3 regions of the Chryseobacterium sp. IT-36CA2 genome follow, and region 2 is predicted to be linked to each of the others. Evidence: riboswitches for the same ligand, from Rfam matches in the RefSeq annotation. Region 2 holds a riboswitch; each other region holds the start of a gene.

Region 1 (4,578 bases), on a different contig from region 2:
GAAACCTGATCTCTTTACAAACAGTCCTCTGCATACTGCCTACAATGCCGTAGCACCCGATAAAACAAAATGGACAAAATTTCTGGAGCAAATGATCGCTTCTGCCGGAAAGCCTTTTGATCTTGGTGATGATCATATTTCTAAGATACCGGCACCTGTTTTAATCATAGCTGGTGATAATGATGGATTGGATAAAACAGAACTTTCAAAGACCTATAAGTTATTAGGAGGTGACGTTTTTGCAGATATGGGAGCTATGCCAAAATCTCAATTGGCTATTGCTCCGGGGCAAACCCATGTGAGTCTTATGATGCAGACTACAATGATTCTTAATTACCTTAATGGTTTTTTAAAATAACTTGATGATGAATACAAAATTTGAAGCCGGAATTAATATCGCCATAAAAATTCCAAAAAGTAAATATGAAAAAACGGTTGCTTTTTACAGAGATATTTTAAAATTAGAAGTTGAAGAAAAACCTATTAAAAATCCTACTGTTTCCAGAACACACGAAGTAAAATTTGGCTATAACATTATATGGCTGGATTGTGTAGACAATTATACCCACTCTGAAACCTGGTTACAGCTTACAGTTCCTGATGTAGAAGCGGCTACGCAATATCTACAGTCGAATGGAGTAGAAACCTGTGATGAAATTGAGGAACTTCCTGAAAATATGCATTGGATTATTGATCCAGCGGGTACAGTGTTCAATTTGCAGCAAAAGGAATAAAATTGTGTATTCAGCCGGCTAGGCTATTTCGTAGAATTGTATTGGGTGAATTAGGTAATTTTAATACCTTTAGCCATCAAATCATTAAAATTTTAAATATCCTCATGCAGATGAAACCTTTCACTTTTATTGTAACAGTTTTTTTGCTTGTGTTAAGTGTAACAGCATTCTCACAGAAAACAGCAGCTTTAAATTCTTTACTAGACAAAAATTCAGAATTTGTCTTCCCGCAGACTACTGATAAAATATCAAAAGCATTGAACATAAAAACCGTTTTTTATGAAGATGCCAATGAGGAAAAGTATGCAAAATGGCCCATGAAGACCGGTTTAGAACTATATTGCAGTCTGGAAAAAGATAATACTGTTAATGAGATGTTTTTCACTACTTCAGATAATAAATCTTTAGTGGTAGAAGGACTTCCTTTTGGTCTTATTCTGAATAAAAGTACATTGCAGGATAGTAAAAACAGATTCAGTAAATACCATGCAAAAACACAGAAGCTGGGAGCAGACAGTGAATTTCCAGGAGGTTCAAAACTGGTTTTTAAGAAAGGAAAACATTATGCAACGTTACTTTTTGACAACAAAAACCTGTTGAAATCATTGGGTTTAACAACAGTACTTATTGATCCGGCAGCCAATTAATCGCTGGAAAATTTCAAAATAATAAAAAATCCGTCAAATAATGACGGATTTTTTTATGTATAGAGTGGTTGGATTATAAGAGAAATCTATATCGTTAATCCATGATTGTTTTTCACTTCAGCCATGACAAAAGTACTATGAGTACTTCCGATGGAATCTACGGATCCCAGTTTATTAAATACAAAATCCTGGTAATGTTTCATATCTCTTACCTGAACTTTCAGCAGGAAGTCAAAATCTCCGGAAATATTATAGCACTCAGCCACTTCTTCAATTTCTAAAATTTCTTTTACAAAATCATAACCCACAGATCTGTCGTGAATTTTCAATTTGATCTGACAGAAAACAGTAAATCCCCGGTTCAGTTTTTCAGCATCAAGAACTGCAGCATATCTTTTAACAAAACCATCTTGTTCCAGCCTTTTCACCCTTTCAAAAACAGGTGAAGTAGAGAGGTTCACTTCCTTTGCCAGTTCTTTAACGGTCAATTTGGCATTTTTCTGGAGCAGCCTGAGCAGCTGTAAATCCTTATTATCGAGTTGTTCCACAGAATATTATTCTTTTAAATGATTAAAACAGTCAAATGTAAAGAATTATATGCTTTTATTTGAATTTTTAAAAGTTTAATTTGCTTAATTATTTCTTATTGATTGTGCTTTTATTCTGTATTGCTAATTTTACACAAAATTAAAAACTTTTACTGATGACAGTTGTTAAAGGTAAAAGTACAGTTCTTTATAGATACTTCATCAAACAGGAAAGGTTTTACTTAAGGTAGATTAATAGGGAATCGTGTGAGAATCACGAGCTGTCGCGCAACTGTAAGTAACACACCAAAAGTTTCTGTCCTTGTATATCCACTGCCAAAAGCGGGAAGGATGACGGAAACTGTTACAAGTCAGGAGACCTGCCTTTACTGAATTGACAATGCTTTCGCGGTCTGAAGCTTTTGGGTCATACAGATGATATATCAGATATGTATTTTCTATCGAGTGGAAATACATTGCCTGCTATGTCACTACTTTCCTGAAATTTCTTCCGCAAAAACATGAAGAAGCATTTTAAAGGACTTTTCCAATAAGTTTAATTAAAAAGTTTTAAAAAATGCAAACTCACATTCTGGGCTATCCGCGTATTGGTAGCAAAAGAGAACTCAAAAAAGCCTGCGAGCAGTATTGGTCAGGTAAAATCCTTCTGGAAGAACTTCTGAATACCGGAAGAAATATCTGTAACCAAAACTGGAATATTCAGAAAGAAGCCGGAATAGACCTTATTCCGTGTAATGATTTTTCATATTATGATCAGGTATTAGATATGAGCCTTGTGGTTGGAGCAATCCCTACACGCTATCATGAAGTTGTGCTTAAGAAGAACAATTCTGAACTGGATCTTTATTTTGCCATGGCAAGAGGATATCAGAAAGATGGATTGGATATCACAGCAATGGAAATGACCAAATGGTTTGATACCAATTATCATTACATCGTTCCGGAATTTTATAAAAACCAGCAGTTTAAATTAAGCTCAGACAAAATTTTCAATGAATTTGCTGGGGCAAAACAAGCTGGAATCAATGCAAAACCTGTCATTATCGGATTGGTTTCTTATCTTCTTTTAGGAAAGGAAAAAGAAGAAGGATTTGATAAGTTAGATCTTGCCGGAAATCTTCTTCCAGTATACACAGAAATTTTAACCAAGCTTCAGGATCAGGGTGCTGAATGGATTCAGTTTGATGAACCTTTTCTGGCATTGGATTTAACTGAAAAAGCAAAAGAAATTTATCTTTCTGTATATACTGAAATAAGAAAACGTTTCCCGAAACTGAAATTTATTGTTGCCACTTATTTTGACGGATTAAAGGATAATGCATCGCTTGCTGTTTCACTTCCGGTGAACACACTACATATTGATCTGGTAAGAAATCCTGAACAGCTGGATGATATACTGAATGTTATTCCGGAAAGCTTAAGTCTTTCATTAGGGGTAATTGACGGCAGAAATATCTGGAAAAATAATTATGAAAAATCGCTGTCTTTCATCAGAAAAGCAGTTGAGAAATTAGGATCTGAAAGAATTTTCATCGCACCATCATGTTCATTGCTTCATTCACCGTGTGATCTGGATTTTGAAACCAGTCTTAATCCTGAAATCAAAAACTGGCTGGCTTTTGCCAAACAAAAAGTGGCGGAAGTGGTTACCCTTAAGGAACTGGCAGCAGGAACAGAAAATGAACAGATTCTTGAAGCATTCGAAGAAAATAAAAAATCAATTGAAAGCAGAAGAACCTCTTCTCTTATTCATAATGATCAGGTGAAGCAAAGAGCCAATGCTGTTACCGAAAAAGATGCTCAGAGAATAAATACCTTCAAAATTCGTAAAGAAGAACAGCAGGAAGTATTGCAGCTTCCTTTATTCCCAACCACAACCATTGGATCATTCCCGCAGACAACAGAGGTAAGAAGCTGGAGAGCACAATTCAAAAAAGGAGAGCTTACCGCAGAACAATATGATACTTTACTGAAAGAGGAAACTCAGAGAACAATCCGTTGGCAGGAAGACATCGGAATTGATGTATTGGTTCACGGGGAATTTGAGCGTAATGACATGGTAGAATACTTCGGAGAACAGCTGGAAGGATTTGTTTTCACTAAAAACGGATGGGTACAAAGCTATGGAAGCCGTTGTGTAAAACCTCCTGTGATCTTTGGTGATGTTTCCCGCCCGACTCCTATGACGGTTTATTGGTCTCAATATGCACAATCCCAGACTGAAAAATGGGTAAAAGGAATGCTGACAGGTCCGGTTACGATTTTACAATGGTCTTTTGTACGTGATGATCAGCCTCGTTCCGAAACGTGTAAGCAGATTGCTTTGGCGATCCGTGATGAAGTCGTGGATCTGGAAAAAGCTGGGATCAGGATTATTCAGATTGACGAACCTGCTATCAGAGAGGGACTTCCTTTAAGAAAAACAGACTGGCAGAATTATCTGAAATGGGCCGTGGAAGCCTTTAGAATTTCAGCAAGTGGAGTAGAGGATGCTACCCAAATCCATACCCATATGTGTTACTCGGAATTCAATGATATTATTGAAAATATCGCCGATATGGATGCAGACGTGATTACCATAGAATGCTCACGCTCTCAGATGGAATTACTGAATGCTTTTGCAGATTTCAAATATCCAAATGAAATTGG
Region 2 (4,578 bases):
GAAATTTTGGGCAACAGCAGGGAAATAAGTCTTCACTACTTTATATCCGGCTGGTTTTGCAGATACAATAGAACCATAACTTGCCGTATTATCATTTTTTGTAGGGTCTGCTATATTAGTAGTAAAAAAGTCTACTCCATGATCAGATACTACTTTTGGTTTTGGAGCCACCGGAGTTGTTGGTTGAACGGTCGGTTTAGCCTGTGTTACCGGGGTTTTCGGTTTGTAAATATTTTTTTTTACATTTTGTTGGGAAGTACAGGAAAAAACGAATGTGCTTAATCCGATGATATATAATGTCTTACGCATCAGTTTGGTTTTTGGATGATTTATTACCTCAAAAATACACAAAATTTTCTTGAATTTTATTTGGTAAATAAAGAAATCTATTCTATATTTGCACTCGCAATAACGGAACAACGATCATTAAAAAATAAACAAAAAGGAGGGTTGCCAGAGTGGTTAATGGAGCAGTTTGCTAAACTGTCGACGCGAAAGTGTCGCAAGGGTTCGAATCCCTTACCCTCCGCTCATTTATATACTCGGGGCGTAGCGTAGTCCGGTCATCGCGCCTGGTTTGGGACCAGGAGGTCGCAGGTTCGAATCCTGCCGCCCCGACTGTTTTAGTAGTTTTCTCAAAACTACTCAATGGGTGCGTAGCTCAGCTGGATAGAGCATCTGCCTTCTAAGCAGACGGTCAAAGGTTCGAATCCTTTCGCGCTCACTTAAAGACTTACTATTTTTAGTAAGTCTTTTTTGTTTTTCATGGTTTTCATTGATCAAAAATAAAAATCTTAAACAGAGAAACTATTAATACAAGATTAATTATCTGTAAAGTATTGCCCAAACCATTGATCAAAACTTTCTTTATATTGAGCCTGAGCATTTTTAATCAGTAAGTCAGGTTCTTCAATTTGATTTAAACCATAATCTCCTTTCATCCACGTCAAGTATTTGTTTAAATCTTCACTCTCTTCATAATCGTCTTCCTCTTTATAAAAATAAGCCTCATCGAAATCTACTGAAATTTCAGTGTCAAAAGTGAGTAAATGTAAAAGCTGTACAATATTTTCAGCAACAATATGAACACCTCCTTCATCTCCAAAAACTACAACAGGCATTTTATGTAAAGGCTGATCCGTTCCATTATTCCAGATGGCATAGAATGAACCGGAACCATTGGCCTGAGCAAAAGGCAGCATGCTATTCAAAAAATTTTCGTCATCACTCCAGCTTTTCAATCCAGACTTACTATCGATTAAAACACCAAAACCTTGTGAATAGTTTTCAAACGAGGAAACAGTATTCTGGAAATAGATCAGTTTTTCCAGCTCTACCGGAATGTCACTCAAACCCAAGTTTTGTTTAAATTCTACAATGTCTACCATGATCAATTATATATGATTAATAAAATTTATAAAATGAAAGAAGAACAGTAAATTTATTAACTATCTTTAATTTTCCGGTTATCTTTTATATTAATTTAACAACACAATTCATCCCTTTCTCTTCTAAAATACACATCACAACTTACGCATTTTCAATAGATTACATTAAAAAAAACTATTGATTACATAAAATATCTTTTCCGTTATTATAAAATACTTATATTTACCACCAAGGAGTTCTTAAAACCTTCTTTATCAACCGAAACTGGTTACACTTAGCTGTGTATTAAAAGGGAATCGTGTGCAAATCACGAACTGTCGCGCAACTGTAAGTAACAAACAAAAAGTTTTTATCCATTGATATCCACTGTATATCTTTCATACGGGAAGGATGATAAAAACCGTTACAAGTCAGGAGACCTGCCTATTTCGTATTGACGATGCTTTCGCGATTTGAAGCTTACAGTCAGGTATGATGCGATATGGATATAGTGCGATAACTTTTTTATCAAACTGTGTTATTTTTTTGAGATGAATATGAGTGTACATTAGGTGCTTCTCATGATTTTTTAGCTCATTCGTATCCCCCTTTCCGTAATTTTTCTTTTTTCATAAAGCACCGCGAAGTTTACAGAGAACTTTTTATTGAATTTAATCAATGTAAAAAGTGATGGTGTACCAAAGCAATCTTAATTATTCGTGGAGTCACAACAGGTTTATTTTACAGACCCGGACAATCAGAATTTTTCAAAATTCTCAACATCTGCACGACTGTATGCTTTCTCAATTCATTTACCTCCTTTTCTTTTTTACTCAAAAGCTAAGTCTTAACAGATTTTCTGTTTCTTCACTAACAAACAAATTTCAACTCAACAATACATATTAAAATGATCAAAAATGAAAACTGGAAGTCCCCCGGCTTAAAATTCCGGGAGGCCATGGAAAAAGAAAATCCCCTCCAGATTGTAGGAGCCATCAATGCAAACCATGCATTATTGGCGCAGCAGGCTGGTTTTAATGCTATTTATCTTTCAGGAGGAGGTGTTGCTGCAGGGTCTTTAGGAATTCCTGATTTAGGAATCACTACTCTGGATGATGTACTCATCGATGTTCAGCGTATTACTAATATTTGTGATCTACCCCTTTTGGTAGATATTGATACAGGATTTGGGCCTTCTGCCTTTAATGTTGCCCGAACTATAAAATCATTAATTAAAGCAGGAGCAGCAGCCATTCACATTGAAGATCAGGTGGGTGCAAAACGCTGCGGACACCGTCCCGGCAAAGAAATCGTAAGCAAAGAAGAGATGGTAGACCGACTTAAAGCCGCTGCAGATGCCCGCACCGATGAAAATTTTGTGATTGGAGCAAGAACAGATGCTTTTGCGAATGAAGGTCTGGAAAAAACATTAGAAAGAGCCATTGCTTATAAAGAAGCTGGTGCAGATTTCATTTTTGCCGAAGCCGTGCCTGATTTAAGCTTTTATCAAAAATTTGTTGATGCTACTGGGATCCCTGTACTGGCTAATATCACAGAATTTGGGATGATCAAAATGTACACTGTAGAAGAATTAAAAAATGCTGGCGTAGGGCTCGTCCTCTACCCTCTTTCTGCCTTCAGAGCAGCCAATAAAGCAGCACAGAATGTATACCAGCATATCCGTAAAGACGGGACGCAAGCTAATGTGCTGGATACAATGCAGACAAGAGAAGAACTCTATCAAAGTATTGGATACCACGATTATGAACAAAAATTAGATAACCTTTTTAAACAAAATACTCATGTCAACGAATAGCGAACCAACATTTAAACCTAAAAAAAGTGTAGCTCTTTCCGGAGTAACAGCAGGTAATACCGCTCTTTGCAGTGTAGGAAAAAGTGGAAATGATCTTCATTACAGAGGTTATGATATTTTGGATCTTGCAGAGAGAGCACAATTCGAAGAAGTAGCTTACCTGCTTATCTATGGTCAGCTGCCTACTGAAGCTCAATTAAAAAATTATAAAGCAAAATTAAAATCCCTGAGAGGACTTCCCCACTCTGTAAGAAATATTTTAAAAAGTATTCCGGCAGCGGCGCATCCAATGGATGTTATGCGTTCTATGGTTTCAGCAATTGGAAGTATCCAGCCTGAAAAAGACGATCACAATGTGGCTGGGGCAAGAGATATTGCAGACAAATTACTGGCATCATTCAGTTCCGGGCTTTTATACTGGTATCACTATACGCATAATGGCAAAGAAATCAACGTAGAAACGGATGATGATACTATCGGCGGGCATTTCCTTCGTCTTTTACATGGTAAAAAAGCACCCGATTCATGGGTAAAAGCAATGGAAATATCCCTTAATCTGTATGCTGAACATGAGTTTAATGCTTCTACGTTCACCGCGCGTGTTATTGCCGGAACCTCATCAGACTTTTATTCCTGCATCACAGGAGCTATCGGTGCTTTGAGAGGTCCAAAACATGGAGGAGCCAATGAAGTGGCTTTTGAAATACAAAGCCGTTACAATTCGCCTGATGAAGCAGAAGAGGACATTAGAAAACGTATTGCTAACAAAGAAGTAATCATCGGATTTGGGCATCCTGTTTACACCATATCGGATCCACGAAACGTGGTGATAAAAAAAGTAGCCAAAGAACTTTCCGAAGAAGCAGGAGATATGCTGCTGTATAATATTGCCGAAAGACTGGAAACTGTAATGTGGGAAGAAAAGAAGATGTTCCCTAATCTGGACTGGTTCTCCGCAGTATCTTACCACCTGATGGGAGTTCCTACTTTAATGTTCACCCCATTATTTGTTATCTCAAGAGTCACAGGATGGAGCGCGCACATTATCGAACAAAGACAGGATGGAAAAATTATCCGCCCGAGTGCCAATTATACAGGTCCTGAAAATAAAGACTTTGTATCCATCGAAAATAGAAAATAAAAAATCAATTCATAATTAAATTAAAAAATAAAGATGTCATCACACATTTCAAACGAAAGACCACAACCAGATCAGGTATTAACAGATATTGCAGATTATGTATTAAACTATGAAATCAAAAACGATTTAGCCTGGAAAACAGCACACTACTGTTTATTAGACACTATCGGATGCGGATTAGAAGCACTGACTTACCCTGCATGTACCAAACTTCTAGGACCTATCGTAAAAGGTACTGTAGTTCCGAACGGGG
Region 3 (4,578 bases), on a different contig from region 2:
GATAATCTGGCCAACCTAAAAGTTTGAGCTGATGATCCACTGTAATTATAAAGTAAACCTTTCAGTTTGATTACATCTCCAACCTTTAAGGTAAGAATTTTAGAAGAGGTTAATGTAAATTCATGATTATTTAAGCTTCCGCTTGCCAATGCCCCAATTGAAGTAAACGATGCAGGACCCTGAAGATCATCCCCTACATATACATATGTCCCAAAAAAATAGGATGACGGTATAGTTCCATCAACTTTAAGAGCAGATGTATAAGTAAGCAAATAGTCACCGCCCATCCCAGCCGGAACAACTAATGTATTACCTGATCTCCAGTTCACTAAAGTCCCCGTACCAAGGCTCATATCCAAATCTTTAAGAATATTATTTGCAGATACAGTAACCTCCTTTCCACTTAAAAGGGCACTATACCCAACAACAGTGCTCCCATTATTACCATTAGACCATACAGGAGGTTTTCCCGGGCCGCTGGAAGTAAGTATCTGGCCTTCTGTCCCAGCGCTTCCGGCTGTAGCTGCATCTCCACCTACATTTAATTCATTAACAACCTGCAATGCTCCATTGACATGGAATGTTTTTTGCGGCGTTGGAGTTTTGATCCCTACTTGGGATAATAAAATTCCAGGGATTAGTAAAATACCTGAGAAAAGTAATTTAATTATTTTCATCCGAATTGTATTGTGTTAATTATATTGTGCAAAATTAAGCTTAAAAAGAAAAAAGAAAGAAAAATAAGGATAGAACAAAATCTATATCTTAAATAAATCGTCAATTGATTGAAACAATACTAAAAATGAATTAACATTAGAATCTAGCATTCCATAATTATATGGTATTAATAAAAAACTAATACGACATGATCATCCTTTGTTAATTAAGTTTATTTTATAAACTATAAATAATCCAAAAAGATCTGCAATGTTTAATGCACAACGCATTTAATTTATATATTTGGGGATCAAAAAATTTTCATGATGACTTTCATAAACAAAGCATTCTATTTATCCGCTTTCAGTATTTTATCCATAGTCTTTGTAAAAGGCCAGAATAAAGTTCCTTTCGGAGTTGTAAAAGCGGAAGAGGGATATGCCAATGTACGTGTTCATAAGGACAACTACAGAAAAATTGTAGACAAGATCCGTATGCGTAAAGGTGATGTATTTGTTTATGTAAAACCTGCTCCCGGAGAAACAGAATGGATCTGGATCAAATATCCGGAAAAACAGGATGATGACAAACCTTTTGTACGTTATGAAACTCTTGATAAAGAAGGAATGGTCAATAAAGAACGTATTGCCTATATTGATCAGCTTCCGGCTTATACTCCTTCCAAGTCTAAAAACGGAAAATCACTTATTTTCACAGATAATTCTGATCCTAAAGTTCCTACTGCTCAAAGAAGCAAAGTAGTCATTGATATTTACCCTTCCAATGCAGGATACCGTAAAAAAGAAAAAGATGCAGAAGGAAAACTTCTTACCATTGATAAAGTAAAACCATGGGGAATTGGAAATGACCTTCCCGAAGGTATGACCGAGATCAAATCCATCAGAGTGCAGCAACCCGGAAGAGGATCTGTCTTTGTAAGAGAAGCCATCAAAAATATGTTCCAGCCTACAATGGATTTTGAGAACATTGGAGTAACCTCTCTGGATAATGACAATATTTTCCTTTACATGATCAATGGTTCAGGAGAAAATAGGTATACTACCCTTTGGACCATCAAGAAAGGAAGAGTAATCAGCCAGATTATTTACCATAATCCGGAATAAATTCATTATTTTTGCCCCCGAAAAGTTTTAACGCTTATTCATCATAGAAATTGGTTCTGCATCATTGCAGATTAAAAGGGAACCGTGTGAAAATCACGGACTGTCGCGCAACTGTAAGTAACTGTAATCTTTATCAAAGATCCACTGTGCGAGGCATGGGAAGGAGATTAAAGATGTTACAAGTCAGGAGACCTGCCTTTTTCTTAAACAAGTAACTTTCGCGATTTGAAGTTGTATTGATCTGATGGATTGTTTCAGGAATTCTCTTGGTTCCTGTCATTGTTCTGTTGTTTTAATATCGTTCTCATTTCGCTTTAATTAATAATGATATATGACTACAGAAGAAAGAATTAAAGCATCCGAAACCAGTATCTTTAAAGCGGTTTTCCCTAACACAACCAATCATTACGATACCCTTTTTGGTGGTACGGCTATGCAGCTGATGGACGAAGTAGCTTTTATTACTGCTACCCGATTCGCAAGAAAAAGAGTGGTAACAGTAAGCAGTGATAAGATCGATTTCAAAAAACCTATTCCTGCCGGAACTATTGTTGAGCTCATCGGGAAAGTTTCCTACGTAGGAAAAACCAGTATGAAAGTAAATGTAGAGATCTACACTGAGCAAATGTATTCCTACGAAAGAGAAAAAGCCATTGTAGGTGATTTTACTTTTGTAGCGATTGACGAATTCAAGAAACCAATCCAGATACTATAAATAATAAAGATTCGGGCGGCCAAAGGCCGCCCGAATCTTATTGTATGTTCATTAAAGTGATTTGATCACTTTTTCTGTTTCCAGACTTCTGTTCAGCAATACATCAAAAGCCTCTCCCATTTCATCCGATGCTCTGCTTATCGCATTTTCAAGCATATTCCGGATTTGCTTTTCTGTCACTCCTGCTTCCGTCCAGCTTTTTCCTGAAGTATGGGAATTTAAGATAAATGGCATTATTCTGTCAATTCCACACGCAAAAACAGCATCCGGTGTTTTCTCATCTTCAAACTCAAGCCATAGATTAAAAAATTCTGTACGCAAAGGTTCATCCAGTATTCCAAAGATCTTTTGAGCAGACGCCTTTTCTCTTTCAAACTTTCCTACCATTGCTTTTTCGTCAAAAATGAAAGTATCTCCGGCTTCGATCTCCACCAGATCATGAATGGAAAGCATTCTTATCACTCTTAACAAATTAATATCTTCACGATTTTTAGCATACGGATAAAGAATCTGAGCCAAAATAATAATCTGCCAGGAATGTTCCGCTGTGTTCTCTCTTCGGGAGTCATCTGCATTATAATTTCTTCTCTGGACATTTTTAAGCGCATCTACTGCCAGGATAAAATCGATCTCTTTCTGAATTTTCATCTTACTTCTTATTTCTGTTATATTGATCTGAAGGATATACTTTTGTTTTGGTAATCCATTTATTATTGATTTTTTCTTTGGTGGTTACTTTTACGAGGTCTTCAACAGTCATATCTTCTTCTTTTTCAAAGACTTTATCAAGTCCTTTATTCGGAATCACGGCATATTCTGTTGTAAAAAGATCACAGCAACCGGATTTCCCGTAGGCAATGAGGCGTTTCCGTTTGGCATCTACCTCAAAAATATCAAAGGAATCGGAAGCAAGCTCAGTAAGCTCTTTGCTCTTCACAAAAGCCATTTTTGTGCTGTTAAAAACATATACGTCATAAGAAGAGGAACTATAATTCCCCATATTCCCATTCCTTATTGCGATATCCTCTGTTCCATCAAAATTAAAGTCATCAATGACCACAGGACCGTTTTCTTTCTTTAACTGGAATATTTTCCCCTGCACTGGCTTTTCATCCTGATTCAGGTTCAGCACCAGATTGTCAGACACAAAAGTCTGTACCTTTGTATTTCTATGATCAAACAAATCTACGGTTCCTCTTCCGTTGCATTGCCCATCATAGCAATTCTCCACTTGAATAACTGCATCATAACTCTTCGATGCATTTTTAACCTCAAACTGATATTGTCCGAAACATACAGAACTCAGTAAAACAAAAGCCGGTAAATGCTTATTCTTATTGAATAAATTCATGGTAATAGTAAATGATTTAGGTGTTTTTTTCCTAACAAAAATACGAATCCTACTACCGATCTCAAAATTCAAAATTTATTTTATATACGGATAACTTCTTTAAATAAGAGAAGATCCGTTTCTGAGGAGCTGTTTCCCGCTATACGCTTATACTCCTCGCTCCCTGCCTGAATCCTTCCCGCTGTGGGGTAACCGCTGCTATCGGGGCTATTATAAAAAATGATGAATGATAATCAATGAATGATTACTTTTTGATCTCAATTTCTTTAAATTTTAAATAAAATTGAAATGTTTTTTAGACCATTTTCATCAAAATTCATTTTTAATAAAATTTCTAATAAAAATTATTACACTGATTAACAACTACTTATACTATTTATTTTAAAAATTTCACTACTTTGTATTGCATAATACCATTTAATTTACATATCTTTGTAATGTAAAATTAGAATAGGCTCAGCTAGCTAGGAGCATTTTTCTAAGAATATAACTAATTAACAAAACTTATCAAAGATGAATACCGAAAATACCAAAGCGCAAATGCGAAAAGGAATTCTGGAATTCTGTATTCTAAGTCTCATCAATAACCGCGAAATGTATGTTTCCGATCTTATTGACGAACTGAAAAAAGGAAAACTGGATGTAGTGGAAGGGACCCTCTACCCTCTTCTTACAAGACTTAAAAATGGAGAGTTTCTCTCTTACAGATGGGAAGAATCTACAGGAGGACC

What was found. Region 2 has a riboswitch for cobalamin ahead of prpB (methylisocitrate lyase). Riboswitches for the same ligand answer to the same signal wherever they lie in the genome.
Region 1: linked by a shared signal. The riboswitch ahead of metE (5-methyltetrahydropteroyltriglutamate--homocysteine S-methyltransferase) and the one ahead of prpB (methylisocitrate lyase) in region 2 are both predicted to bind cobalamin.
Region 3: linked by a shared signal. The riboswitch ahead of ACM6F9_RS05480 (acyl-CoA thioesterase) and the one ahead of prpB (methylisocitrate lyase) in region 2 are both predicted to bind cobalamin.

The regions. Positions count from the first base shown of each region.
Region 1 is NZ_CATKPG010000022.1:398,986-403,563, forward strand. It holds gene ACM6F9_RS16565 (alpha/beta fold hydrolase) at 1-358, shown strand, start outside; gene ACM6F9_RS16570 (VOC family protein) at 366-734, shown strand; gene ACM6F9_RS16575 (hypothetical protein) at 845-1,381, shown strand; gene ACM6F9_RS16580 (Lrp/AsnC family transcriptional regulator) at 1,468-1,929, opposite strand; cobalamin riboswitch at 2,125-2,311, shown strand; gene metE (5-methyltetrahydropteroyltriglutamate--homocysteine S-methyltransferase) at 2,486-4,578, shown strand, end outside.
Region 2 is NZ_CATKPG010000023.1:430,078-434,655, forward strand. It holds gene ACM6F9_RS18885 (N-acetylmuramoyl-L-alanine amidase) at 1-309, opposite strand, end outside; tRNA gene ACM6F9_RS18890 (tRNA-Ser) at 445-529, shown strand; tRNA gene ACM6F9_RS18895 (tRNA-Pro) at 544-618, shown strand; tRNA gene ACM6F9_RS18900 (tRNA-Arg) at 651-724, shown strand; gene ACM6F9_RS18905 (hypothetical protein) at 822-1,388, opposite strand; cobalamin riboswitch at 1,638-1,831, shown strand; gene prpB (methylisocitrate lyase) at 2,276-3,184, shown strand; gene prpC (2-methylcitrate synthase) at 3,171-4,325, shown strand; gene ACM6F9_RS18920 (bifunctional 2-methylcitrate dehydratase/aconitate hydratase) at 4,359-4,578, shown strand, end outside.
Region 3 is NZ_CATKPG010000011.1:1,031,854-1,036,431, reverse strand. It holds gene ACM6F9_RS05490 (hypothetical protein) at 1-677, opposite strand, end outside; gene ACM6F9_RS05485 (hypothetical protein) at 981-1,781, shown strand; cobalamin riboswitch at 1,816-1,996, shown strand; gene ACM6F9_RS05480 (acyl-CoA thioesterase) at 2,113-2,496, shown strand; gene ACM6F9_RS05475 (HD domain-containing protein) at 2,548-3,144, opposite strand; gene ACM6F9_RS05470 (XAC2610-related protein) at 3,146-3,847, opposite strand; gene ACM6F9_RS05465 (PadR family transcriptional regulator) at 4,361-4,578, shown strand, end outside.